One region of the Synechococcus sp. W70.1 genome, then DNA from elsewhere that is predicted to be linked to it. Evidence: predicted binding sites of a transcription regulator. Region 1 holds the regulator's gene; each other region holds the start of a gene.
What was found. Region 1 encodes NtcA, which controls nitrogen genes in cyanobacteria. Its sites were predicted from a motif close to GTANCNNNNGNTAC; they were not measured.

Region 1 (5,364 bases):
TTCCGTGCCTTCCACGTAGGCGGCAAAAAAGCGCCCAAGGTCGACACCGGCTGCTCGCTCAAAGGCCTCCCGCAAGTCCTGGTAAGTATAGCCTTTCTCAAACCGGCCAAAGCGCTGCCACAAATCCCGCATGGCCGTGTCCAGGGATCCCCGCCCCCTTGAAAGGTGGCGAATGTGCAGATCTAGCAGCCAGCAGACCAAAGCGCCCTTTAGGTAATAGGAAACCTGGCTGTTGAGGCTATTTTCGTGGGGGCGGTAGAGCTTGATCCAAGCATCGAAACTGGCCTCCTGCAGCGATTGTACGACTCGACCTGGCGTGCGCTGTAGCCGGCTAATTTGCTCAGATAGGATCTGCAAAAACTCTTTGGCACTGAGGATCCCTGATCGTAGCAAGATAACATTTTCGTAGTAGCTGGTCGCCCCCTCGCAAAACCAGAGGCAGTCCACATAGTTTTCTTGGTTGTAGTCAATTTTCTCCAAAGCTAGAGGGCGCAGCCGCTTGACGTTCCAAGCATGGAAAAGCTCATGGGCCAGCAGCGCCAAAAAGCGGCGGTAGGACTGAGGCTGATGCAGCTCTAGTCCAGAATAGTTGAGGGTGGCACTGTACTTGTGTTCTAGGCCACCAAATCCCCCGGCCGACAAATGCACAATAAACCAGTAGCGGTCGTAGGGCAGCCCGCCAAAAAACGCTGCCGTGGTTCGGACAATTTTCTCGGCATCGGCCACTGCTTGATCCAAATTCAGGGTGCCCGCTCCCCAGACCACGAAGTAGTGCGGGATCCCTTCCACTGCAAACGAGCGCAACTGGTGCAAGCCCACTTCCACTGGGCTGTCTGCCAGCTCGTCGTAGTCTTCAGCAAAGAAAGACTGGCTAGCGCTAGGATCCCCTGGGGAAGGAGAGGCCAGGGGCCGCAGGCTGGTGGCAATGCGCCAGTCGGGGTGGGGAGGGATCACGGTCAGCGTATAGGGCTCCCGCTCGCGGCCAGGCACGTAGAGAAAGAGCGCCGCCCCATTGAAATAGGCGTGGGTGAGATCCAGATGGTTGGTGCGCACCGTCAGCTCATAGGCATAGACCCGATAGCGGACTGTAACCGCCGAACACCCAGGTGGGTCTACCTCCCAGGTGTTTTTATCAACCTTTCGCCAGTCCAAAGGGCTCCCTTGCTCGCTCAGGGCCTGAAACTCCTGTACATGGCGGGCATGCTCCCGCACTAGGTAGGATCCCGGCGTCCACACTGGCAGCCGCAGCCGCAGGGGCACCTCTGGTTCCACTTCGCGAATCTGCAGCTCCACCTCCAAGAGGTGACTGGCTGGCTCTGGCATCCGCACCGTAAAGTGCTGACGGCCAGGGCGAGAAGGGGTGGCAACTTCAGCCGGCGGGATCCCCATACAACCTTCCCTTGTCGCAACAAAGGAACGTAGCTCTTGCTACAAAGATATCCAGGCAGAGCCTCTTAAGTTTAGGGTAGTCTTCGAGTCGTGGGCAGCTCGATCCAGGTGCCCCAAGCTAACCTCTGGGGTTGATCCTAGAGATAAACTGACCTTGAAAGGTTGACGAATCTCGTGGTGGCCGTCGCAGAAAAATCTCTCATTGCAGCTTTTAAGCAGTTAGGAGGATCTCGCCATCCTCCGGTTATCGAGACTTATGAACGCGGCAAGACCATTTTTCTCCCCGGCGATCCAGCGGAGCGGGTTTACTTTTTGGTCAAAGGGGCGGTTAAGCTCTCGCGGGTGTACGAAAGGGGGGAAGAAATTACCGTTGCCCTCCTGCGGGAGAACAGTATTTTTGGTGTGCTCTCCTTCATTACCGGGCAGCGCTCCGACCGCTTCTATCACGCCGTAGCTTTTACTCGCGTCGAGCTGCTTTCTCTGCCCATCGAACAGGTGGAAAAGTCTGTACGGGAGAACGCTGAGCTGGCCATGTTGCTGCTTAAGAGCTTGGCTTCCCGTATCCTGCAGACAGAGATGATGATTGAAACCCTGGCCCACCGCGACATGGCCTCCCGCCTAGTTAGCTTTTTGTTGATCCTCTGCCGCGACTTCGGGGTGCCTGGCCCCAATGGCGTAACCATCGACCTCAAGCTGTCTCACCAGGCTATTGCCGAAGCCATCGGATCAACCCGCGTCACCATTACCCGTCTCTTGGGAGAGTTGCGCAAGAAAAACTACATTTCTATCCACAAGAAGAAGATCACTGTCCACGACCCCATCCAGCTTAGCCATCGCTTTACCTAGGGGGCCAGCTCTCAACGGCTGAGAGACACCTGCTAGGAGGCGGGCAGCTGAGCCAGGGCAGCCAGGATCTTTTCCCCCATTTCCCGGCAGCCGACCAGGGTCATCCCCTCCGAGTAGATGTCGGCGGTGCGGTAGCCCTGGGCCAAAACCGCCTCGACGGCCTGTTCGATGCGGTCAGCAGCTTGAGGCTGATCCAAGGAGTAGCGCAGTAGCATTGCCCCAGAAAGCACCTGGGCAATGGGGTTGGCCTTGTCTTGGCCGGCAATATCCGGAGCTGAGCCATGGACTGGCTCATAGAGGCCTGGGCCGGTAGCTCCCAGAGAGGCAGAAGGCAACATGCCAATGGAGCCAGTTAGCATGGCCGCCTCGTCGGAGAGGATATCCCCAAAGAGGTTTTCTGTCAGGATGACGTCAAACTGCTTTGGCCAGCGCACCAACTGCATGGCCGCGTTGTCGACATAGAGGTGGGAAAGCTCTACGTCAGGGTATTCGGCGGCAATGGCGGTAACCCGCTCCCGCCACAGTTGCGACACCTCCAGCACATTGGCCTTATCCACCGAGCAAAGCTTGCGCCGTCGCTTGCGGGCCAGTTCAAAAGCTACGCGGGCAATACGATCCACCTCGGCCTCGCTGTAGGCCATGGTGTTGACGCCGCGGCGGGACCCCTGGGCATCGACGAAGATCCCGCGGGGCTGACCAAAGTAGATGCCGCCGGTGAGCTCGCGTACCACCACCAGGTCGATCCCAGCAACTACCTCCGGCTTTAGGGAAGAGGCCTGCACCAGTTGGGGGAAGATCTTCACGGGGCGCAAGTTGGCAAATAGCCCCAAGCCGGCCCGCAAGCCCAGCAAAGCCTGCTCCGGTCGCTTCTGGCGCGGCAGGGTGTCGTACTTAAAGTCGCCAACCGCTGCCAAGTAAACGGCATCGCTTTCTTGGGCCATTTTCAAGGTCTCCGGGGGCAAGGGATCCCCCGTGGCCTCGTAGGCTGCTCCGCCAATTAGGCCCTCCTGCCACTGGAGGGAAAACCCCATCTGAGCGGCAACGGCGTCCAAAACTGCTCGACCCACCTGCATAATCTCAGGGCCGATTCCGTCGCCGGCTAGGGCAGTAATCCGATAGGTTTGAGCAGCAGAAGAAGAAACGCTCATGGGCGGTCCCCGCAAGAGGAGTGCGTAGCGATATTACCATCCCCTTGCCCACAGGTTTGCCGAAAAGTCCCCCGGGAAAGTTCCCCTAAAAAAAGTGCAGCTTGGCCATCAGCCTGCTGCACCTAGAGTTATCAATATTCGGCTCTCTAGAACAGGCCCAGGGTAACCCACTTGTCCAGCGGCAGAGTGGCGCCAATGCCTAGATACAGGGTTACCAAAGTGCCAATCAAAAACACCGTCGTCGCCACTGGACGGCGCAGCGGGTTCTGGAACTTGTTGACGTTTTCAATGAAAGGCACAAACAAGAGGCCGACGGGAATAGCCAACATCAGGGCAATGCCCAGCAGCTTACTGGGAACAACGCGCAAAATGTGGAACACAGGGTAGAGGTACCACTCGGGAAGAATTTCCAGGGGCGTGGCAAAGGGATCTGCCGGCTCGCCTACACCCGCGGGATCCATAACCGCCAGGCCGACAATCACCCCAATGGTGCCCAGGATGACCACCGGGAACATAAAGAGCAAGTCGTTAGGCCAAGCGGGCTCCCCGTAGGTCATGTGGCCCATGTTCTTCTTCAGCTTGGCCAAAACTTTGGGGTTGTCCAGGTCAACTTTGCGTGTAATAACCTCAGTCGCCAGCGCTTGCTTCGAGAGAGGCATAGCAGTTCTCCTTGTCTGGGGCAAAAGGGTTGAGCAAGGGAAAGTAGGGGATCCAACCAGCCCTGGATCACAGGGGTCCAGAAATGCCCTGGCGGCGGATCATCAAAAAGTGCATGGTCATGAAGACCGCCGTCAGCCAAGGCAGGACAAAGGTGTGCAAGCTGTAGAAACGAGTAAGGGTAGCTTGGCCAACAGCCTCGCCACCGCGGATAAGCTGAACCAGGGCATCACCCACCACTGGGATAGCGCTGGGCACTCCCGAGACGATCTTGACTGCCCAGTAGCCCACCTGATCCCAAGGCAGAGAGTAGCCCGTAACCCCGAAAGAAACCGTCAGCACCGCCAAGATCACGCCGGTGACCCAGGTCAGCTCGCGGGGCTTTTTGAACCCACCGGTCAGGTAAACCCGGAAGGTGTGCAGAATCATCATCAACACCATCATGGAGGCGCTCCAGCGGTGGATGGAGCGCAGCAGCCAGCCGAAGTTGACCTGGGTCATGATGTAGTTGACCGACTCAAAGGCCTCGGCCACCGTCGGACGGTAGTAAAACGTCATGGCAAAGCCGGTGGCAAACTGAATGAGAAAGCACACCAGCGTGATGCCGCCAAGGCAATAGAAGATGTTAACGTGCGGCGGGATGAATTTTCCGGTTGCGTCGTCGACGAAGGGCGTAATCTCTAGCCGCTCGTCTAGCCAATCGTAAACTTTGCCCATGGTACCTTTCTTTCCAATTTCTCGGTATCTCCCCGGCAGGAGAAAGTCACTCCACGGTGGAGGACAGCCCCACCTCAACCAGCACTGTAACACAATTTGTTAACGACTTCCTTAAGTTAGGCTCAGCTCGGGGGCAGGAATCCGCATTCTCGCTGGCAAAACAGGTTTCGATATTGCGTCTTGTTCATATTCCTTAACTTTTCTTAGCGTCTTGCCGTCTATGGTTGCGCCAAAGCCAAAGAAGAAAGAGTGGGGGATCCGCTGGGTTCTCCGCATTCTGCTGCTGGGGTGCCTGCTCTGGGCAAGTTTAGGCACTGATGCCTACCAAGCTCAGGCCAGCCGCTGGGGAGAAGAGCAGCAACTGCTGGCCCAGGCTTGGGCCTATGTGGATCGGGCCTACGTGGATCCGGGGTTTAACGGACAAAACTGGTGGCAGGTGCGGCAGCGTTTTCTGGCGCGGCCCTTGAAGAATCGTCAGGAAACCTATCGGGCCATTGAAGAGATGTTGGCCACCCTGGGGGATCCCTACACCCGCTTTTTGGATCGGGAGCACTACCTCAGTCTGCAGACCTCTACTGCCGGCGAGCTGAGCGGTGTTGGCCTGCAG
Region 2 (5,364 bases), on a different contig from region 1:
CTCCGCCGAAAACGACATTCCCAAACTCCTGGCTACCCGCTCCAAGGCTTCCCGACGCCTCTTCTCTAGATAGGCGATAAGCGCCAGAGGGCCTAAGAAAAAAAGGACGAGAAAAAGGACAAAAATAATAAGACCTGTAACCATCCCATCCAAACCCCCCCTGAGTTTGTAAACTCAGCACCCCCACCCAGAGTACCATAGCAGGCACAAAAAAGGGATCCCTCCAGCAAGAAGGGATCCCGTTCAAAAGCCTTGGTCGAGAACTAATGCTTTAGATGAAAACCTCGATTAGGCGTCGAAATAGAGGGCAAACTCGTAGGGGTGAGGCCGCAGGTTAATGGGGTTGATCTCGTTGTCGATCTTGTACTCGATGTAGGTCTCGATGAGATCCTCAGTGAAGACGCCCCCCTCCAACAAGAAGTCGTGATCCTTCTGCAGGCTTTCCAAAGCATCCAGCAGGGATCCGGGCGTGGAGGGGATCTTGGCTAGCTCCTCCGGCTCCAGATCGTAGATGTCTTTGTCGAGAGGCTCGCCAGGGTGGATCTTGTTCTTGATCCCGTCCAAGCCAGCCATCAGCATAGCCGAGAAGGCAAGGTAAGGGTTGCAGGTGGCATCTGGGCAGCGAAACTCCAGCCGCTTGGCCTTGGGGTTTTTGCCCGTTACCGGAATCCGAATGGCTGCGGAGCGGTTGCCCTGCGAGTAGGCCAAGTTTACCGGCGCCTCAAACCCAGGCACCAGGCGCTTGTAGGAGTTGGTGGTGGGGTTGGTGAAAGCCAGAAGGGCTGGTGCATGCTTGAGGAGGCCGCCGATGTAGTAGAGAGCTATCTCGCTGAGATCCGCGTAGTTGCCTTCTTGGTAGAAGAGGGGCTGGCCGTCTTTCCAGAGAGACTGGTGCGTGTGCATGCCGCTGCCGTTGTCGTTGAAGAGGGGCTTGGGCATGAACGTCACCGTCTTGCCGTGCTTGCGGGCCACGTTCCGGATCACGTACTTGTAAATCATCATGTAGTCGGCAGAGGTGAGCAGGTCGGCAAAGCGGTAGCCTAGCTCTCCTTGCCCGCCAGTGGCCACCTCGTGGTGGTGCTTTTCGATGGGCACCCCCAACTTGGCCATGGTTAGCAGCATCTCGGTGCGGAGGTCTTGGTGGGCATCGGTGGGCGGCACAGGGAAATAGCCTTCTTTGTAGCGCGGCTTGTAGCCCAGGTTGCCCCCTTTTTCCTCCCGGCCTGAGTTCCAGCGGCCCTCAATGGAATCGACGAAGTAGTAGCCGGCGTTCTGAGTTTGGTCAAACCGTACATCTTCAAAGATGAAAAACTCCGCCTCGGGCCCAAAGTAAGCCGTATCGGCAATGCCTGTCGATTGCAGGTAAGCCACAGCCCGCATGGCTAGGCTCCGAGGACAACGGCTGTAGGGCTGGCCGGTGCGGGGTTCAATGATGTTGCAGATGAGGCTGAGGGTAGGCACTTGGAAAAAGGGGTCGATCCAGGCCGTTTTGGGGTCTGGCACCATGTACATGTCCGACTCGTTGATGGATTTCCAGCCCCGGATGCTGGAGCCATCAAAGGGCAGCCCTTCGCTAAAAACTTGCTCCGTCAACATTGAAGAGTGGAAGGAGACATGCTGCCAGGTGCCAAAGAGATCCACAAACTTGAGATCCACCATCTGGATATTGTTGTCGTGGATCATTTGGAGCACTTCTTGTGGGGTGGATGCCATGCCTTTCTCCTAACTTGACTTGGGTTGCGGTTGAAACTAAGACAGGCCGAAAGCGCTCACCCATCCTAGAAAGGCCGACACCAGCTTTTTGTATCTTCTGATACAAAGATGACCTGGTTCCAGCCTTCCCTTCGTCAAAGAGCAGCTCACCGGCAATCCGCGGGAGAACGAAAATGAAACTGACAAGCCCTGGCCTCCTTGAGGCTGCGGAATCGTGTTAGGCTAAAGCGTAGTCATTACGAGTTTGACTTAGCAGTTCCGTTGCAGAAGGAGAGATAGAGCAATGACAAACCAAGGTCGGGTTGAGAATGTGGTCATTATTGGCTCGGGCCCTGCTGGGTTGACTGCAGCCATTTACGCTGGGCGCGCCAACCTGAAGCCGGTGGTGTTCGAGGGGTTTCAAGTGGGCGGGATCCCGGGTGGGCAACTGATGACCACCACCGAGGTGGAGAACTTTCCGGGCTTTCCCGAGGGCATCAGCGGTCCCCAACTGATGAAGAACATGCGGGCTCAGGCCCAGCGGTGGGGGGCGGAGCTGTACGCCGAGGATGTCACCTTTGTGGATCTCAGCCAGCGGCCTTTTGTAGTCCGCTCTGACGAACGGGAAGTGCGCACCCACAGCCTCATTATTGCCACCGGGGCTACGGCCAAGCGCCTGCACCTGCCTGGAGAGGAGATCTACTGGAACCGGGGCATGTCGGCCTGTGCTGTCTGCGATGGGGCCATGCCCATGTTTAGGGGAGCGGAACTGGTGGTGATTGGCGGTGGCGATACCGCCTGTGAGGAGGCCACCTACCTAACTAAGTTTGGATCCCATGTCCATATGCTGGTGCGCAGTGGCAAGATGCGGGCCAGCAAGGCCATGCAAGACCGGGTGCTCAACCACCCCAAGATTACGGTGCACTGGCACACGGAGGCGGTAGAGGTTCTGGGCGACGGCCAGCGCCTGACGGGCGTGAGGGTGCGCAACAACCAGACCGGCGAGCTGCAGGAGATGGCGGTAGGGGGGGTATTCTACGCCATTGGCCACAAACCCAACACGGACTTGTTCAAGGGGCAGCTGGAGCTGGATGAAGCTGGCTACATTGTCACCCGCCCTGGTTCTGTAGCCACCAGTGTGGAGGGGGTATTTGCCGCTGGGGACGTGCAGGATCACGAGTTTCGTCAGGCCATCACCGCTGCCGGCACCGGCTGTATGGCAGCCATGCTGGCGGAGCGCTGGCTCTCGGAGCGAGGTCTAGCTCAGGAATATCCCGTTGTCCCGCCGAGCCAGCCGGAACTTGCTTCTGCTATCGAGGTAGAGCCTACGGGAGGCTCCGCTGTCGAGGAGGCCGGTTTTGAGCAGGAGGTGCAAGAGGACCTCGACTTCAACCAAACTTGCCATGAAGGGGGCTATGCCCTGCGGCGGCTTTACCATGAGAGCAATCGCCTGCTGATGGTCAAGTACACGGCTCCCACCTGTACCCCTTGCCATGCCCTCAAGCCAATCCTGAACAAGGTCATTGAAGAGTTTGCCGACAAGCTGCACGTGGTGGAGATCGATATCGAGAAGGAGCCGGAGATTGCCGAGGCCGGCGGGGTAACCTGTACGCCAACGGTGCAGTTTTTCAAAAACAAGGAGCTGGTGGCCCAGGTGGTGGGCGTCAAGCCCAAGTCCCACTACCGCGAGGTGATCCAGGCCAACTTGTCCGAATCAGCCTAGTCTACCAGCTAGTCGGCAAAGGCACTGGAGTAGGCGGCCTGTAGAGCTGCCAAAGAGACCGACAACACGGGATCCCCTTCTGCAGTAGTCACCACCAAGGGATCCGCGGGCCCGCCCACCTCTCCTAGAAGCTGCCACTGGCGGGGAAGCTGCGACTCTAGGTAGGCTTCCCAAGGGGAGCGCTGGGCTGGATCGACGGAAACGAGGATGCGGCTGGATCCCTCGCCAAAGAGAGCTAGATCCCAACGGGTAGACGGAGAGGGGATCCAGATCTTGGCCCCTCGTCCGCCGCTGAGGCAGGCTTCCGCCAGCGCCACGGCTAGTCCCCCCTCACTGCAGTCGTGGGCAGAGCGCACCCACCCCTGCCGAATGCCGTGGCGGCAGGCCGCTTGCACCTGCCTTTCCAGTTCCAGATCCACGGGCGCGGGCCGGCCTGTAACTTTCTGGTAAATGACCGCCAAGTACTCACTTCCCCCCAGGCTGGTAACGGCCTGGGATCCCAAGAGGTAGATGAGATCCCCTTCTTGCTGCCACCCCTGGCCACAGATGAATTTCAAGTCCGGAATGAGACCCACCATGCCGATGACAGGAGTGGGGTAGATGGCCTGGGATCCCTTCTCGTTGTAGAGGGAGACGTTCCCCCCGGTTACCGGCGTGCCCAGGGCGCGGCAGGCATCCCCAATCCCCCGACAGGCCAGGGTCAACTGCCAGTACACCACCGGATTTTCCGGGTTGCCGAAGTTAAGGTTGTCGGTTACCGCCAAGGGATCTGCCCCCACGCAGGAAAGGTTGCGGGCGGCTTCGGCCACCGCAGCTTTGGCCCCCTCATAGGGATCCAGGTACACCCAGCGACCATTGCCGTCTACGGTGGCGGCAATCGCCTTGCGGGAAGCCTGCAGGGGTGGCACCTCGCCTACGCCAAATTTCTGGGGGCGGATGCGGATGACTGCCGCATCTCCCTGTCCCGGCCAAAGGACGGTGTTGTTTTGCACCTGGTGGTCGTACTGGCGATAGATCCAGGCTTTGCTGGCCAGGGTGGGGCTTGCCAAAAGCTGTAGCAGCACCTGCTCCCACGCCAGCGTTTTCTGGGGTAGGTGGATCCCTTGCCGGTCGCAGAGGGGAAGGGTACTGGGATCCCATTGCCAGGCTGCCTGCACATACTCTGGCGGCTCTGGCAACACGGGACGGACGTAAACAGGGGTATCCTCCGCCAAGGCCCGCGCCGGCACTCGCACCACGCAGGATCCCTGGTGCCAGATCTCCACCAGCGGCTCGGCAATGACTTCCCCAACCACGCTGGCCTGCAGGCCCCAGCGGTGGAAGATCTCCATGACCTCTGCTTCCCGGCCTTTCTGCACCACCAGCAGCATCCGCTCTTGGGACTCCGAAAGGAGGTATTCCCAAGCTTCCATGCCGCTTTCCCGGGCCGGCACCCGGTCGAGGTCAAAGCGGATCCCCACCCCTCCCTTGGCCGCCATCTCCGCGGTGGAGCAGGTGATCCCGGCAGCGCCCATGTCCTGCGCAGCCACCACTGCTCCTGTGGCAAAGGCCTCTAGGCAGGCCTCGATGAGACATTTGCCGAGGAAGGGATCCCCCACCTGCACGGCTGGCCGGTCTTGGTGCGCATCTTCTTTCAGCTCGGCGCTGGCAAAGCTGGCCCCGCGGATCCCATCCCGCCCGGTGGTGGCGCCGACATACAAGACAGGGTTGCCCACCCCCCGCGCTGCCGACTTCACCACTGCTGGTGCCTCCAAAAGCCCCAAAGCCATGACGTTGACCAGAGGGTTGCCGCTGTAGCAGGGATCCACGGCCACTTCGCCCCCCACCGTGGGCACCCCCACGCAGTTGCCGTAGTGGGCGATCCCCTCCACCACTCTGGCCATCAAGCGGCGGTTGCGGGGATCCGTCAGCGGCCCAAAGCGCAGGGAGTTGAGCAGGGCAATGGGGCG
Region 3 (5,364 bases), on a different contig from region 1:
TTAATCGCCAACTTCTCCAGATAGGCGGCAGGATTTTCGGGATCGAACTTCACCCCATCGAAGAAGGTTTCCACGCCGCGGGAGGTGCTGGGGGGAATAGCAGCCTGCTGGCCAATGGCTTTGGCGGCCTCGCGCCAGAGATCTTCTCGGTTGACCTTATTCACCAAAGCTTTGGTATCGGTGTCAGCAGGTAGGTAACCCCAGCGGATGTTTTCGGTCAAGAACCAGAGATCGTGGCTCTTGAAGGGGTAGGAAGCACTATTTCGCCAGAACTTCATCAAATGGGGGCTGTTCTCAACAACCTTGCCGGTGCCGTAGTCGAAAGTGCCTTTGGCGCGGCCCAAGATATCCGCTACGGGAACCCCCAACCAGCGACGGTTGCTAATGATGCGGCACATTTCTTCTTTGTTTTCCATCTGATCGCACCAGATCTGGGCTTCTAGGATTGCTTTCAACAGGGCCAGGGTGGCTTTCGGGTGCGCATCCACCCAGTCGGCCCGCAGGGCAAAGGCCTTTTCCGGGTGGTTGTTCCATAGCTCGCCGGTGGTGAGGGCAGTATACCCCTCTTTTTGGTTCACCAGCTGGGCATTCCAAGGCTCGCCCACACAGAAGGCTTCCATGGTTCTGGATTTCATATTGGCCACCATCTGCGGCGGCGGCACCACAATGAGGGAGACATCGCGGGTGGGATCGATCCCGCCTGCCGCCAGCCAATAGCGCATCCACATGTCGTGGGTACCGCCGGGGAAGGTCATCGCGCATTTGGGCTCTTTGCCGGCTGCTCGCAACTCGGCAAACTTAGCTTTGAGGGGGGAACTATCCAAGCCAATTTTCAGATCCCGATATTGGTTGGAAATGCTGATGCATTGACCGTCGAGATTGAGACGGGCCAAAATGTACATAGGCACCGGCTTGCCATCGGTAACTTTGCCGGTGGTGATGAGGTAGGGCATGGGACTGAGAATGTGCGCCCCATCGATGCCGCCGGCGGCGGATCCCAGCACCAAGTTGTCGCGGGTGGTGCCCCAAGAGGCCTGCTTGACCACCTCCACGTCTTTCATGCCGTACTTGGCAAAAAACCCCTTCTCTTTGGCAATGATGAGGGGGGCAGCATCGGTGAGGGCGATAAATCCCAGCCTGGCTCGCGTGGTTTCTGGGGTATCAGCTTGAGCTACCCAGTAGCCCTGCCCCAAGGATTGGGATTGGGCGCGGGGGATCCCAGCCGTAGCTGCTCCAGCCGCAAGGGCAGCTGCCCCAGCCAAAAACCGGCGACGGGAGATGGGAGAGGAAGTGTTGAATAGCTTAGACATCACAACCTCCAAAATTTCGAACGACAAACTGCCTAGTAGGTCATCAAGGGGGAAGCAGAGGTCTGAGCAGCCGAGGGATCACGACGCGGCCTGGCCCCGAAGTGCTCAATCAGCAGCTCCACCAAGACGGGCTTGAGGTCTTCGCAAGGGATCCCTTGGCGCACGCATTCGCCCAGCTTGGCGTCTTTGCCCACTTCTCCTCCCATGTAGATGTCCACCGCCTCCACCGGCTTGCCGTTCTTGCGAACGGTGGTGCCCATGAGGCCAATATCGGCCACCTGGGGCTGGCCGCAGGAGTTGGGACAGCCTGTCCAGTGGATGCGCACCGTTTGAGGAATCTCCAGCTCGGCTTCCAGCTCTTCCATCAGGGCCACGGCGCGGTTTTTGGTCTCGATGAGGGCAAAGTTGCAAAACTGGTTGCCCGTACAGGACACCAACCCCCGCTGCAAGGGTCCCGGGTTGGGGGAGAACTTTTTCAAGAGCGGCTCTTGGAGAAGCGGCCCCACCCGCGAGTCGGGCACATTGGGGATGAGCACGTTCTGCTCCACCGTTAGCCGCAGCTCTCCGGAGCCGTACACCTCCGCCAAGCGAGCCAGCTCCCTCATCTCCGGGACGTTGAGCCGCCCGACGGGCACGTGCAGGCCTACAAAGTTAAGGCCCAGTTGCTTTTGGGCGTGTACTCCCAGCAGATCCCGCTTGTGCCAGACCACCTCGTCTTTTTCCGCCGCTCTGGGCAGAGGGTGGCCAATCTGCTGCTCCACCGCCACCCGAAACTTCTCCAGGCCCCACTCGTCAATGAGCCACCTCAGCCGCGCCTTTTGCCGGTTGGCCCGCAGGCCGTGATCCCGATAGACCAGCAGCACCGCCTCACATAGAGGAACCACATCGCGGGGATCTACCCAAACGTCCAGCCCGATGGCCTCGGCACAGCGGCGGGCCGAAAAAAAGCCTCCCACCAAGACGTTGAAGCCCAGCTTGCCCTCTTTGAAAGCAGGCACAAAAGCCAGGTCGTTGATCTCGGCATGCACCGAGTTGTCGCGACAACCGCAGATGGCGATGTTGAACTTGCGCGGCAGGTTGGTGAAGGAAGGGTTGCCCTCGCCGTTGTTGGTTACCATGTCCTGCACTTTGCGGGTGAGGCCACGCACGTCGATCAGCTCATCCGGGTCGATACCGGCCAGAGGGGATCCCGTGATGTTGCGCACGTTGTCCATGCCTGACTGGATGCTGGTCAGGCCCACCTCCTTGAGTTGCCGCAGAACCTGAGGCATGTCCTCAATGGGAATGCCCCGCAGTTGCAGGTTTTGCCGAGTGGTGATGTCGGCTACGCCATCTTGGCCGTAGGGGCGGAGGATCTCGGCCAACTTGCGCATTTGGCCGCTGGTCAGGATCCCATTGGGCAGGCGCAGCCGCAGCATGAACTGGCCAGGGGTGCGCTTGCGAAAGAAGATCCCCAGCCACTTGAGGCGGTGATCTCGGTCGTCTTCGGGGATGTTCTCCCAGCCCATTTGGGCAAAAGCTTCCAGCTCGTCCTTAACCGCCAGCCCATCCTTCTCGCTTTTAAGGCGTTCAAACTGGTTCGCCATGATCGCTGCCGTGGGATAACACCGCCTACCCTAGCGATGACGAACCATTGACTTTGGTATTTAGCGTTACATTTCTTAATGGGCTATGCGATTTCGGCATAGCTAAGTTGTGGTTTATGCATAGGAGAGGGGGATCCCCTTTCCCCTGCTAGGAAAAACAGCGTTTACTGCCCCTCTATCCCACCTTCAAAAGAACCCTAGCCAACTGCTCGCAGGCTGCCCTGATCTTCTCCAGGGTGCCGGGATTGACCAAGCCGTAGTAGTCAAATCCATAAACTTTCCCAGTTTGGACGGCTTGCAACCGATTCCAAAAGGGGCGGGAACGGAAAAACGCCAAGGGATCCGCCGCCTCCGGGTTGACCACCAGCAGAACTTCTGGGTTGGCTTCCAGGATGCGCTCTGCCGAAAGGGTGACGTAGCCCCGAAAAGGCCCTTGGCTTTGCAAAGTAGCGGTGAGATTGTCCGCGCCAAAGCGTTCCAGCAGATCCCCGGCCCAGCTTTGCCGGTTGGGAGAAAGAATCGGCTGGGTGCCCACCAAGAGCAAGGTTTTGGGTCGAACGCGGGGCAGTTCCTGGGGCAAAAGGGATCCATACTGCCGCAGCAAGGGATCGGGATCCGCCCCCAAAGCAGCAGCCAGGGTGGCAATCGTCTCTTCCAAAGCAGCCCAACTGTCCACGCGGGTGAGGTAGGTGGGGATCCCCAGCTCCTGCAGCCGTTCTGCCAGAGCCTCGTGAAAGCCACTGGCCCCCACCACCCAGTCCGGTTGTAGGGCCACAAGCTGCTCCAGGTTGGGTTGGTTGCCCAGCCCCAGGCGGGTCAAGCCTTGGAAGCGGGGATCCTCCTCCAACAAACGACTGGCAGGGATCCCCACCAACCTATCGGGGGCCAAGCGATAGAGGATATCGGCAGTCAAGGTGGTGAGGCTGACTACCCGACGAAAAGGACTCTGTCTTGCTGACAGGAGTGGCTCCTGAGGGATCCGACCTTGGGCTTGGGCCAAACGCCCCATTCCCCAGGCCCCCACGCTGGCCAGACCAAAGGCGAACAGTTGACGGCGAGAAAGACGAGACAGCATAGACAATCTCCAAAACAATTCCCAAACAGCAATCAATTGAGGGTGAACTGGATGGGCACCACCACCCAAGACTCGATGGGGACGTTGTTTCTCAAGGCCGGGCTGAATTCCCACCGCTGCACCGCCTCCTGCGCTGCCCTATCCAGGGCGGGAAACCCACTGGAAGAGGCGATCTCCACCTGCTGCACCTGCCCCTGGGCATTGACCTTGGCCCGCAGCAGCACCTGCCCCTGTTGGCCGAGACGGCGAGCTTGAGGAGGGTAGGGGGGCGGAGGATTGCGACCGGGGATCGGGCGGGCCAGGACGTCCGGCTGGGGGTTGGCAGCCACTGTCGATGGGGAGGAACTGGGGGGGGTGGCAGGTGTTGGGGCAGAGGAATGGGGTTGGGCCGCACCTATACCGCCAGGTGTCCCAGTTTCAGGATCCCTTGGCCCCAATCTGCTCTCGCTGCCGGGGGAAGGCGGAGCGGCGGCAGTCTTTACGCTGGAACGAATCCCTTGGATCAAGGGGGTAAAGCGGGGCAGAGGGGTGCTTGAGGTAACCGGGGCGGAGGTGAGTGGAGTCGCTGTAGAGGTGGGGGTAGCCGCCGGAGTTGGGGTGGGCTGTTGTGGCGGAGGAGTGGGTTGCGGGGTGGCTGTCGGTAATGGGGTCAGCGGAGGAGTAGGGGTGGGTTCTGGCTTTGCCGTGGGAATGGGTGTAGGGGTCGGTGGAGGCGTAGGGGTCGGAGTTTGCAGGGCCAGCAAAGATTCAGCCTCCGGGATGGCTGGCATCTCGATCTCTTGGGGCACAGGCTCCGGTGGGGATAGATCGTCTGCAGGGGGCGATTCCGGGGCCGGGCCGGGCGGCTCTGCTGTTGGCTCTGGTGGGAGAGATTCTATGGATTCTGAATCCGGTTCGAGCAACTGTGGCTCGGGATCCTCCAGCAAAAGCGTGACTGGGATCCGGAGTTCTGCGTCTGATAAAGGCCGGGATCCCCACCAAGCCAGCCCCAGCAGCGCCATCAGGTGCAAGAGGAGGGAAATCAACCCCTCCCAGCGCAGCGGTCGGAGATCCCTGGCTCGCAGGTGGAGGACGGTCCCCGGCGGATCTTCCCCCTCCTGGCAAGCTGTCCAGAGGGCAGCCCAGCTATAGCTGGCCACCCAAGCCTCTTGCAGCAGCTCCTCGGCACACTCCAGCCAGCCGCTCTCTCTTGCGCCAGCCCAAAGCCACAACGCCAACCAAGCCAGCCCCGCCTCCCAGGCCATGCCCGCCTGCTGCCAATACCACCCCTGCAGTCGCCACAAAAGCTGGGGACAGGACTTCCGAAGAAGAGAGAGGGATCCCTTGGGGGTGCGGGCAGGTGGCTCGGCAAGCATCGGTTAGAGCAGGATCCAGAGTAAACACGGCCTCGGGT

Region 2: a site for NtcA is predicted at 1,804-1,817, ahead of glnA (type I glutamate--ammonia ligase). Genes of this name have one in related genera too.
Region 3: a site for NtcA is predicted at 2,953-2,966, ahead of NW808_RS06255 (ferredoxin--nitrite reductase). Genes of this name have one in related genera too.

What each region holds. Positions count from the first base shown of each region.
Region 1 is NZ_JANSHH010000030.1:32,681-38,044, forward strand. It holds gene NW808_RS06930 (M61 family metallopeptidase) at 1-1,389, opposite strand, end outside; gene ntcA (global nitrogen regulator NtcA) at 1,564-2,235, shown strand; gene leuB (3-isopropylmalate dehydrogenase) at 2,268-3,383, opposite strand; gene petD (cytochrome b6-f complex subunit IV) at 3,530-4,042, opposite strand; gene petB (cytochrome b6) at 4,110-4,757, opposite strand; gene NW808_RS06955 (S41 family peptidase) at 4,978-5,364, shown strand, end outside.
Region 2 is NZ_JANSHH010000013.1:209,450-214,813, reverse strand. It holds gene NW808_RS03090 (hypothetical protein) at 1-18, opposite strand, end outside; gene glnA (type I glutamate--ammonia ligase) at 289-1,713, opposite strand; gene trxB (thioredoxin-disulfide reductase) at 1,997-3,415, shown strand; gene purL (phosphoribosylformylglycinamidine synthase subunit PurL) at 3,424-5,364, opposite strand, start outside.
Region 3 is NZ_JANSHH010000025.1:142,565-147,928, reverse strand. It holds gene NW808_RS06260 (CmpA/NrtA family ABC transporter substrate-binding protein) at 1-1,310, opposite strand, end outside; gene NW808_RS06255 (ferredoxin--nitrite reductase) at 1,343-2,896, opposite strand; gene NW808_RS06250 (ABC transporter substrate-binding protein) at 3,072-3,971, opposite strand; gene NW808_RS06245 (energy transducer TonB) at 4,004-5,326, opposite strand.